One region of the Pantoea sp. X-Soil-ISGK-285 genome, then DNA from elsewhere that is predicted to be linked to it. Evidence: predicted binding sites of a transcription regulator. Region 1 holds the regulator's gene; each other region holds the start of a gene.
What was found. The regulator sigma-54, encoded in region 1, starts transcription at its own class of promoters, with help from an activator protein. The targets are predictions, from matches to a motif close to GTTGGCACANNTTTCGCTNT.

Region 1 (3,978 bases):
AGAAGAGTAACTGATAGCTATGGCCACATTAATCGCAGAAAACCTGGCGAAGGCATATAAGGGCCGTCGCGTGGTAGAAGATGTCAGCCTGCAGGTAAAATCCGGCGAGATTGTCGGCCTGCTGGGCCCGAACGGTGCCGGTAAAACCACCACCTTTTACATGGTAGTGGGCATTGTGCCGCGTGACGCTGGCCGCATTATTATTGATGATGAAGATATCAGCATCCTGCCGCTGCATGCCCGTGCGCGTCGTGGCATCGGCTATCTGCCGCAGGAGGCATCGATCTTCCGTCGCCTCAGCGTCTACGATAACCTGATGGCGGTCTTGCAGATCCGTGACGATCTGACCGAAGAGCAACGCCAGGATCGTGCCCGTGAGCTGATGGAAGAGTTTCACATTGAGCACCTGCGCGACAGCATGGGCCAGGCACTTTCGGGTGGTGAGCGACGTCGTGTTGAGATTGCGCGAGCGCTGGCGGCTAATCCTAAATTTATCCTGCTGGATGAACCTTTTGCCGGTGTTGACCCCATCTCCGTTATCGACATTAAGAAGATCATTGAGCATCTGCGTGACAGCGGCCTCGGTGTGCTGATTACCGACCATAACGTACGCGAAACGTTAGCGGTCTGTGAGCGGGCTTATATCGTCAGCCAGGGGCACCTGATCGCACACGGCACACCGAATGAAATTCTTGCGGATGAGCAGGTTAAGCGGGTTTATTTGGGTGAAGAGTTCAGACTCTGATAAGGTGTCGTTAATACCGATGTTTACCTGGGAACGATCATCCTGTCTATGAAGCAAGGTTTACAACTCAGGTTCAGCCAACAGCTGGCAATGACTCCGCAATTGCAACAGGCGATTCGCCTGCTGCAACTCTCTACGCTTGAACTCCAGCAGGAGCTTCAGCTTGCGCTGGAAAGTAATCCGCTGCTTGAGCAGACTGACCTGCATGAAGAGATCGATTCACGGGAGTCTTCAGAGGCCGAGGCGCTGGATACACGCGAAGCGCTTGAGCAGAAAGAGATGCCTGATGAACTGCCGCTGGATGCGACCTGGGATGAGATCTACACCGCGGGTACGCCTTCCGGCACCGGCACCGATTACCAGGATGATGAGTTACCGGTTTATCAGGGCGAAACAACCCAGTCGCTGCAGGATTATCTGATGTGGCAGGTCGGCCTGACGCCGTTCAGCGATACCGATCGCGCCATTGCCACCTCTATTGTCGATGCTATTGATGACACCGGGTATCTCACCGTTTCGCTTGAGGAGATCCTTGACAGCATTGGCGATGATGAGCTCGAAGCGGATGAAGTTGAAGCGGTGCTGAAACGCATCCAGCGCTTTGACCCGATTGGTGTTGGCGCGCGCGATCTGCGTGACTGCCTGCTGGTGCAGCTTTCACAATATGCGCCCGAAACGCCGATGCTGGCAGAGGCGCGTCTGATCGTCAGCGAACATCTCGATCTGCTGGCAAACCATGACTTCCGCAGCCTGATGCGGGTCACACGCCTCAAAGAAGAGGTGCTGAAAGAGGCGATGCTGCTGATTCAGTCGCTGGACCCGCGTCCGGGTCAGTCGATCAACACCGGCGAACCAGAATATGTCATTCCCGATGTGCTGGTGCGTAAGATCGGCAGCCGCTGGACGGTTGAACTCAATGCCGATAGCGTGCCACGCCTGAAGATCAATCAGCACTATGCGGCAATGAGCGGCGCGACGCGAAACGACAGCGACAGCCAGTTCATTCGCAGTAATCTGCAGGAAGCCCGCTGGCTGATTAAGAGCCTGGAAAGCCGCAATGATACCCTGCTGAAAGTGACGCGCTGTATTGTTGAGCAGCAGCAGGCCTTTTTCGAGCAGGGTGAAGAATTTATGCGCCCGATGGTGCTGGCGGATATCGCCCAGGCCGTTGAGATGCACGAATCGACCATCTCCCGCGTTACCACGCAGAAGTATCTGCACAGCCCGCGTGGCATTTTTGAACTGAAGTACTTTTTCTCCAGTCACGTGAATACCGAAGGTGGCGGTGAAGCCTCCTCTACCGCGATTCGTGCCCTGGTGAAAAAATTAATTTCGGCGGAAAATCCAGCCAAACCCTTGAGCGACAGTAAACTGACCTCCATGTTATCTGATCAGGGGATCATGGTGGCACGGCGTACCGTCGCCAAATATCGTGAGTCTTTATCCATCCCGCCATCGAACCAGCGTAAACAACTGGTTTGAAAGAAATGAGAAGGAAGACCTATGCAGCTGAACCTGACCGGGCAACACGTTGAAATCACTCCACCTCTGCGTGAATTCGTCAACGGTAAATTTGCCAAACTGGAACACTATTTTGAACATATCAATCAGGTCTATATTGTCCTGAAGGTTGAGAAAGTCACGCAGGTGGCTGACGCAACACTACACGTGAATGGTGGCGAGCTGCACGCCACATCCGAAGCGGAAGATATGTATGCGGCCATTGACGGACTGATCGATAAGCTCACCCGTCAGCTGACCAAACACAAAGATAAACTGAAAAAACACTAACCTTCACGCTAGCGACGCGCGCCTGGCGCGCAGAGCCGACAGGATGGGGCGGATAATCCGCCCCGTTTTGTCATCTGAGCAGGCGCCGTTTGTCACACGCGTCAATACGCGCTGGCGGTGAATGGCCTGGTGAACACGCAAGTGAAACGATAATGAACAACGATCTCACACTGGAATTGAGCACAGTGCTTTCGCCAGACTGCACCCGCAGCGGCGTCCACTGCCAGAGCAAAAAACGTGCGCTGGAAATCATCAGCGAACTGGCCGCTAAGCAGCTCAACCTGCCGCACCAGACGCTTTTCGAAGCGATCCTGACCCGCGAACGCATGGGCAGTACCGGTATTGGTAACGGGATAGCCATCCCGCACGGCAAGCTGGAAGAGGATACGCTGCGCGCGGTTGGGGTGTTTATCAGCCTCGAACAGCCGATTGCGTTTGATGCCGTCGACAACCAGCCGGTCGATCTGTTGTTTGCCTTACTGGTCCCGGCTGACCAGTGCAAAACACATCTGCACACCCTGTCACTGGTGGCAAAGCGTCTGGCAGATAAAACGGTTTGCCGTCGTCTGCGCGCAGCGCAGAGTGATGAAGAGCTCTATGCCATTATTACGGAAGTCCAGTCGGATCAGTAACGCGTCTTTACCGGCCGGGTGCCGGTTTTAAAACGGGAGAGAAGGTCATGGTGCTGATGATCGTTAGCGGTCGTTCAGGCTCGGGGAAGTCAGTGGCGCTCCGTGCGCTGGAAGATATGGGGTTCTACTGCGTTGATAACCTGCCGGTCGTGCTGCTGCCTGAGTTAGCTAACTCGCTGGCTGAGCGCAATATTTCGGCGGCGGTCAGCATCGACGTGCGTAATATGCCCGAATCCCCGGAAATTTTTGAAACCGCACTGAATAATCTGCCTGATACATTTTCCCCTCAGCTGCTGTTTCTCGACGCCGATCGCAACACCCTGATTCGTCGTTACAGCGATACGCGCCGTCTGCATCCCCTCTCCAGCAAAAACCTCTCGCTGGAGAGCGCGATTGATGAAGAGAGCGATCTGCTGGAGCCACTTCGTTCACGTGCCGATCTGATCATCGACACCTCAGAGATGTCGGTGCATGAGCTGGCAGAGATGCTGCGTACCCGCCTGCTGGGCAAGCGTGAACGTGAGCTGACCATGGTGTTTGAGTCGTTTGGCTTCAAGCATGGCATTCCGATTGACGCTGACTATGTATTTGACGTGCGCTTTCTGCCCAACCCCCACTGGGATCCCAAACTGCGCCCGATGACCGGCCTCGATCGTCCTGTGGCGGCCTTCCTTGATCGCCACACCGAAGTGCATAATTTTATCTACCAGACGCGCAGCTACCTTGAACTCTGGCTGCCGATGCTGGAGACCAATAACCGTAGCTATCTTACCGTGGCGATTGGCTGCACCGGCGGTAAACACCGCTCAG
Region 2 (3,978 bases), 480 kb from region 1:
GCTGGGCGTGCTGTAACTGTTCCTGACTGAGACGACGCTGATTATCCATCGGCGCCATTTCCATCAGGATTAAGCCATCGGGTAACCGCTGGGCGGTCAGCGACATAATGTGCGCGCGACCATCTACCACCAGCGTGACCTCACTGTCAGTAAATCCCTGGCCAGCCTCAAGACTCTCGCGCATCACCTCGATATTCAGCGAAAAGTAGCCGGTTAATTCCGGTAACGGCGTGCCGAACAATTTGCGTGAGCTTTGCGCCAGTAATTGCTGCGCCGCCGGGTTGGCGTAATGAATAACCAGATCGTTATCCACCAACAAAATACTGTTAATTAACGCGTTGAGAATCTGCCCTGCATCGGGCAGAGAGCCAGTTGCCATACAACGTTCCTCTGCACTAAAGAGGTGCATTTTAGTCTTTAAGCCGAAAAGAGGGCGAATGAACGGTGAATTCGCGGAGAAAAAAGCCCATCCGAAGATGGGCTAAAAGTTTCCACGGCAACAAAAAACGTCTGACCAGTTAAACGCTGTAGTAGAGCTCGAACTCAACCGGGTGTGGCGTCATGCGAACGCGATCCATCTCTGCTTTACGCAGTTCGATGTAAGCATCGATCGATTCGTCAGTGAATACTCCGCCGCGGGTCAGGAACTCGCGATCTTCGTTCAGTGCATTCAGCGCTTCTTCCAGAGAGCCTGCAACTTTTGGAATCTCAGCTTCTTCTTCCGGTGGCAGGTCATACAGGTTCTTGTCCATCGCATCGCCAGGATGGATTTTGTTGATGATGCCATCCAGGCCAGCCATCAGCAGTGCGGTGAACGCCAGGTATGGGTTAGCCGCTGGATCCGGGAAGCGCGCTTCGATACGACGCGCTTTCGGGCTGGCAACAACCGGAATACGGATTGAGGCTGAACGGTTACGGGCAGAGTAAGCCAGCATAACCGGTGCTTCGTAACCCGGGACCAGACGCTTGTAAGAGTTGGTGGTCGGGTTCGCCAGGGCGTTGATCGCTTTAGCGTGCTTGATGATACCGCCGATGTAGAACAGCGCCATTTCAGACAGGCCGCCGTACTTATCGCCGGCAAACAGGTTCTGGCCACCTTTGGAGAGTGACATATGGCAGTGCATGCCTGAACCGTTGTCGCCAAACATAGGCTTCGGCATAAAGGTCGCGGTTTTGCCGTAAGCGTGCGCAACGTTGTGAACCACATATTTGTAAATCTGAATTTCGTCCGCTTTTTTGGTCATGGTATTGAAGCGGGTTGCCACTTCGTTCTGACCCGCGGTCGCCACTTCGTGGTGATGCGCTTCAACAACCAGGCCCATCTGCTCCATGGTCAGACACATGGCAGAACGAATGTCCTGTGATGAGTCAACCGGTGGAACCGGGAAGTAGCCGCCTTTCAGACCTGGACGGTGACCTTTGTTACCGCCTTCGTACTCTTTACCGGTGTTCCATGCCGCTTCGATATCGTCGATAGCAACGTGTGAACCGGACGTCGATGAGCCGAAACGGATGTCATCGAACAGGAAGAATTCTGGTTCTGGTCCAAACAGTACGGTATCAGCGATGCCGGAAGAGCGCAGGAAATCTTCAGCGCGCTTAGCGATAGAGCGTGGATCGCGGTCGTAGCCCTGCATGGTGCCTGGCTCGAGGATGTCACAACGGATGATCAGCGTAGAATCTTCGAAGAAAGGATCCATGACCGCCGTGGTGGCGTCAGGCATCAGCACCATGTCTGATTCGTTAATGCCTTTCCAGCCGCCGATAGACGAACCATCGAACATTTTGCCTTCTTCGAAGAAGTCAGCGTTAACCTGGTGAGCAGGGATCGTAACGTGCTGTTCTTTACCTTTGGTATCGGTAAAACGCAGGTCAACAAACTTAACTTCATGCTCGTTCATCATCGAGAGAACGTGTTCAGCGGACATACTCAACTCTCCTGGAAATGGTCTTTCATTATCTACATGGCGAGGAAACGTCGTTTCCGGAATACGTTGCGGGAAAACAACTCCCTGACCAACCTCTTCCGGCACGCTCTTCAACCGACATCTGTCTGGCGTTTACGCTTGATTTAGATAAAGCGAATTCTGTGCCAACTTTTTTGATGATGCTTAAATCGCCTTGTGGTGCACCTTTTTGTCATAAAGCGGCTGCACCACGATCGTTTTATTGCACCATTGTGGTGCTTAACGGTCGTCTGATGGCACTATTTTGGTGCATCAGACCAACTTAGTGCATTTTCTGCACCGGTAACAGGGCAAATTGGTCTCCATGCAATAAACTTTCAGTGAAAAGTGTGATCGTGTTCAGTCTTCCGCTTAATCAGTGTACAATAACGCGCTATTTCTAATGCCTGAGGCAAAGCTGTGATCGAAAATTTGCGTAACATCGCCATCATCGCGCACGTTGACCATGGAAAGACCACCCTGGTTGACAAACTGCTGCAACAATCCGGTACTTTTGATGCCCGTACCGAAGCAACAGAGCGCGTGATGGACTCCAATGATTTGGAGAAAGAGCGTGGGATTACCATCCTCGCAAAAAACACCGCCATTAAGTGGAATGACTACCGTATCAACATTGTTGATACCCCAGGACACGCCGACTTCGGTGGTGAAGTTGAGCGCGTCATGTCCATGGTGGACTCGGTGCTGCTGGTTGTAGATGCGATGGATGGCCCTATGCCGCAAACCCGCTTCGTGACCAAAAAAGCGTTCGCGCATGGTCTGAAGCCGATTGTGGTTATCAACAAAGTAGACCGCCCTGGTGCGCGTCCGGATTGGGTTGTTGATCAGGTCTTTGACCTGTTCGTTAACCTGGATGCTACTGATGAGCAGCTCGACTTCCCTATCATTTTCGCCTCTGCGCTGAATGGTATTGCTGGTCTTGAGCACACCGACATGGCTGACGATATGACCCCGCTGTATCAGGCGATCGTCGACCACGTTGCACCTCCGCAGGTTGAGGCTGACGCCCCACTGCAGATGCAAATCTCTCAGCTTGACTACAACAACTACCTGGGCGTGATCGGCATCGGCCGTATCAAGCGCGGTAAAGTTAAGCCTAACCAGCAAGTCACTATCATCGATAGCGAAGGCAAAACCCGTAACGGTAAAGTCGGTAAAGTCCTGACTCACCTGGGTCTTGAGCGTATCGACAGCGACCTGGCAGAAGCGGGCGATATCATTGCTATCACCGGTCTGGGCGAGCTGAACATCTCTGACACCATCTGTGATCCACAGAACGTGCAGGCGCTGCCAGCACTGAGTGTCGATGAGCCAACAGTTACCATGTTCTTTAACGTCAACACCTCACCGTTCTGCGGTAAAGAAGGTAAGTACGTGACTTCACGTCAGATCCTTGAGCGTCTGAACAAAGAACTGGTTCACAACGTGGCACTGCGCGTTGAAGAAACTGAAGATGCTGACGCGTTCCGCGTATCAGGTCGTGGTGAGCTTCACCTGTCAGTTCTGATCGAAAACATGCGTCGTGAAGGTTTCGAACTGGCGGTATCCCGTCCGAAAGTTATCTTCCGCGAAATCGATGGCCGTAAACAGGAGCCATTCGAGAACGTTACGCTGGATATCGAAGAGAACAACCAGGGTTCAGTCATGCAAGCCATGGGTGAGCGTAAGGGCGATCTGAAAAACATGGATCCGGATGGCAAAGGCCGCGTACGTCTCGACTACGTGATCCCAAGCCGTGGCCTGATCGGCTTCCGTAACGAATTCATGACCATGACTTCCGGTACCGGTCTGCTCTACTCTACCTTCAGCCACTACGATGACATTCGTGCGGGCGAAGTGGGCCAGCGTCAGAACGGCGTACTGATCTCCAACGGTCAGGGTAAAGCAGTTGCGTTTGCACTGTTCAGCCTGCAGGACCGCGGTAAGCTGTTCCTGGGTCACGGTGCAGAAGTCTATGAAGGCCAGATCATCGGTATTCACAGCCGTTCTAACGACCTGACAGTTAACTGCC
Region 3 (3,978 bases), 590 kb from region 1:
CGTGATGGCAAAAGTTTCAGTGCCCGGCGGGTCAGTGCCATTCAGAATGGGCAGCCGATTTTTTATATGACCGCCTCGTTCCAGTCACCGGAAAGCGGCTTTGAACATCAGAATCCGATGCCACAGGTGGCGGGGCCAGAGAATCTGTTAACTGAACAGGCGATGGCGCAGAAAATGGCGCATCTGCTGCCAGAAAAGCTACGTGAAAAATTCATTGCTGAGCGTCCGCTGGAGATCCGCCCGGTACAGATTCACAATCCTCTTCGGGGCCATGTGGATAAGCCGGAGCGCCAGGTCTGGATCCGTGCCACCGGCCCACTGCCCGACGATTTACGTATCCATCAGTATCTGCTCGGCTATGCTTCCGATCTCAATTTCCTGCCGGTCGCGCTCCAGCCGCACGGCAAAGGCTTTTTAGAGCCGGACATGCAGGTCGCCACTATCGACCACTCAATGTGGTTCCACCGCCCGTTCGACTTCAGTGAATGGCTGCTCTATAGCGTAGTCAGTACTTCGGCGTCAGGCGCACGGGGTTTTGTCCGGGGCGAGTTCTACAATCAGCAGGGTGTGCTGGTGGCCTCAACGGTTCAGGAAGGGGTGATGCGTCAGCGCAGCGAATAAAAAAAGGGGGCGATTACTCGCCCCCGGTTGATCTTTTCACTGCCCATCCGTTACTGGTTGTAAGCATTCTCGCCGTGGCTGTTTACATCCAGACCTTCACGCTCATGCTCTTCCGGAACGCGCAGACCGACAATCAAATCAGCCAGCTTGAAGCCGATGAAGGCGACAACGCCCGACCAGACGATAGTCAGGCCCACGCTGAAGAGCTGTACCCAGACCTGATGGCCCATAGTGACACCCTCTGCGTAGCCTACGCCGCCCAGTGAAGAGGAGGCAAACACGCCAGTCAGGATACAGCCGACAATGCCGCACACGCCATGCACGCCGAACACATCGCAGGGATCATCCACGCGCAGCCATTTTTTCAGGGTGGTCACGCCCCACAGTCCCGCCAGTCCGCCAACCAGGCCGATAATTAATGCACCGCCGACGCCGACGTAACCACAGGCAGGCGTAATCGCTACCAGCCCGGCAATAAAGCCTGAACAGGCACCCAGCAGCGAAGGCTTACCACGTACCGCCCACTCGCCAAAGGTCCATGACAACACGGCGCCCGCTGTGGCGACAACGGTGTTCAGGAAGGCCAGCGCCGCGATTTCGTTTGCTGCAGAAGCAGAACCGGCGTTGAAACCGAACCAGCCGACATACAGAATGGCGGTGCCGGTGAATACCATTGGCAGGTTATGTGGTTTGAAGGCCTCTTTACCAAAGCCGGCACGTTTGCCCACCAGATAAGCGCCCACCAGACCGGCGACAGCGGCGTTGATATGCACCACGGTGCCGCCAGCAAAGTCCAGCGCGCCATCCTGTGCCAGGAAACCGCCAGCCCACACCATGTGCGCGATAGGCAGGTAAGCCAGGGTCAGCCAGACGCCGACAAAAATCAGTACGGCAGAGAAACGGATGCGTTCTGCGATAGCACCGACAATCAGGCCCACCGTGATACAGGCAAACGAGGCCTGGAACGCGACGTGAATATATTGATAGAAGCTGCCCATGACGGCGGTCAGCTGAATGTTTTTCAGCATCACCCAGTTAAAGCTGCCAAAGAAGGCGTTGCCTTCACTGAACGCCAGTGAATAGCCGTAAACCATCCACAATACGCAGACCAGTGAGAAGGTGACGGCAACCTGGGTCAGCATCGACAGCACGTTTTTACCGCGAATCAAACCACCGTAAAACAGCGCGATACCTGGAATTGACATAAACAGCACCAGCGCGGTGCAAATCATCATAAATGCGTTATCAGCCTTGTCCGCAACGGCAGGCGCAGCCATCGCGAGTGAGGGTAACAGTGCCAGGCTGGTGAGGCCCAACTTAGCGAAAATTTTATTCATTTTTATTCCATCCCATCACAGTACTGAGTCTTTATTACAGAGCGGCTTCGTCGGTCTCGCCGGTACGAATACGGATGACGCGCTGCAGTTCAGCTACGAAAATTTTACCGTCGCCAATTTTGCCGGTGTAAGCCGCTTTACTGATGACATCCACCACTTCGTCTAACTGATCGTCGGCAATAGCGATATCAATTTTGACCTTAGGCAGGAAGTTCACGCTGTACTCTGCGCCACGATAAAGCTCTGCATGGCCCTTCTGACGGCCAAAACCTTTCACTTCGGAGACGGTCAGTCCCTGAATGCCGATAGAGGATAAAGCTTCACGTACATCCTCCAGCTTGAATGGCTTAATTACGACGGTAACCAGCTTCATTGGATCCCCTCCAGCGAGTAAATAGGTAACGTTTACGGACACGCAGGGATATAAGCAAAGCCTGTGCCAGAGTGTGAAAATGACGGTAATACGTTGTTCAGGCGAGACGCGACAAGGGATGCTTTAAAGAGGATGGGAAACAGAGAGGCCGTACAGGGGAAATTGCAGCGGAGGGCTGCACTCCTTTGGTGCTTCAGGCGTCAAAGGAGTGCATTTATACAGATTAATCTGATAAAGGTGCGCAAAAAAGGTGCAACTCAGCCTTCAGTTGTTACAGCGACGCCCGATACCAGATCTTCACCTGCCTGCTGCAGCTGATACATCTGCCAGTAACGTCCCTGCATCGCCAGCAGTTGCTGATGCGTACCCTGCTCAACCACACGACCACGATGCAGCACCAGAATCTTGTCTGCTTCAATAATCGTTGAGAGGCGGTGAGCAATCACCACCAGCGTGCTGTGCTGGCGCAGCGTCTCAAGCGTCTGCTGAATGGCCTGCTCGGTGCCGGAATCAATATTGGCCGTCGCTTCGTCGAGGATCAGTATCTGCGGCAGATCAACCAGCACCCGGGCCAGTGCCAGCAGCTGCTTCTGCCCGACCGACAGATTATTGCCCTGCTCGCCCAGCCGGGTATGTATTCCCTCCGGCAACGCATGCGCCAGCGGAGCCAGCTGCACCTGTTCCAGCACCGTCCAGACGGCCTCTTCGCTGATGTCGCGTCCCAGCCGCACATTCGCCAGCAGCGTATCGGCCAGCACCACCGGATCCTGCTGCACCATCGCGATACCGCGCCGCAGCACGGCATGGCTCAGGTCACTAATGGGTCGATCATCAATGCGGATCTCGCCACGCGTTACCGGGTAGTAACCCATTAACAGGTTCGCCAGCGTGCTTTTACCGCTGCCGGTATGTCCCACCAGCGCCACAAACTCGCGTGGGGCAACCTCAAGATTGATATCACTGAGCACATCGCGGTTTTCACGGTAGGCAAAGCTCAGATTGTTCAGGGTGATACGACCTGAAGCCAGCGGTTGCTGATCGGCACCATACTGCTGCTGTGCGGCATCCATCAGTTCGAAAATACGCTCACCTGAAACTACCGCCTGCTGCAGCATCGATTGCTGAGTGGTCAGCTCAATCAGCGGCTCATTCAGACGCCCCAGATAGGTAATAAAGGCATAGAGTACCCCCACTTCAAACACGCCAGGCATCGAGAAACTAAACAGGATCAGCAGCCCACACAACACCATCGCTGAAAACAGGCTCAACAGCGGACGCAGCAGAAAACCATCCAGACGCAGCGTTTCCATACGCGCCAGATAGTGAGAGCGGCTCGCTTCGCCCATTCGCTCACCAAATCGCGCCTGCTGACGAAACTGCTGGATCACGCTCATACCGCTGATCACTTCGTTAAAGCCATTATTGATGTCTGCCAGATAGCTGCGAACCCGACGGGCAATGGGCGTGCTGTAACGCTGATAGATGAACATCACCACCAGTACCAGCGGAAAGATCATCATCGCCACCAGCGCCATGCGCCAGTCAAGGCTGAACATCGCCACCATCATGGCGCCGACCAGTGCGGCACTGCGCAACACGGTTGAAACCACCGTGACGTAGAGATCGCGGATGACTTCGGTGTCGTTA

Region 2: a site for sigma-54 is predicted at 2,078-2,097, ahead of glnA (glutamate--ammonia ligase). Genes of this name have one in related genera too.
Region 3: a site for sigma-54 is predicted at 2,383-2,402, ahead of glnK (P-II family nitrogen regulator). Genes of this name have one in related genera too.

The regions. Positions count from the first base shown of each region.
Region 1 covers NZ_AP035938.1:440,540-444,517, reverse strand. The annotation lists gene lptA (lipopolysaccharide ABC transporter substrate-binding protein LptA) at 1-14, shown strand, start outside; gene lptB (LPS export ABC transporter ATP-binding protein) at 20-745, shown strand; gene rpoN (RNA polymerase factor sigma-54) at 794-2,227, shown strand; gene hpf (ribosome hibernation promoting factor) at 2,249-2,536, shown strand; gene ptsN (PTS IIA-like nitrogen regulatory protein PtsN) at 2,689-3,168, shown strand; gene rapZ (RNase adapter RapZ) at 3,216-3,978, shown strand, end outside.
Region 2 covers NZ_AP035938.1:4,035,747-4,039,724, reverse strand. The annotation lists gene glnL (nitrogen regulation protein NR(II)) at 1-379, opposite strand, end outside; gene glnA (glutamate--ammonia ligase) at 519-1,928, opposite strand; gene typA (ribosome-dependent GTPase TypA) at 2,367-3,978, shown strand, end outside.
Region 3 covers NZ_AP035938.1:1,033,382-1,037,359, reverse strand. The annotation lists gene tesB (acyl-CoA thioesterase II) at 1-621, shown strand, start outside; gene amtB (ammonium transporter AmtB) at 672-1,958, opposite strand; gene glnK (P-II family nitrogen regulator) at 1,993-2,331, opposite strand; gene AC6I8B_RS04730 (SmdB family multidrug efflux ABC transporter permease/ATP-binding protein) at 2,589-3,978, opposite strand, start outside.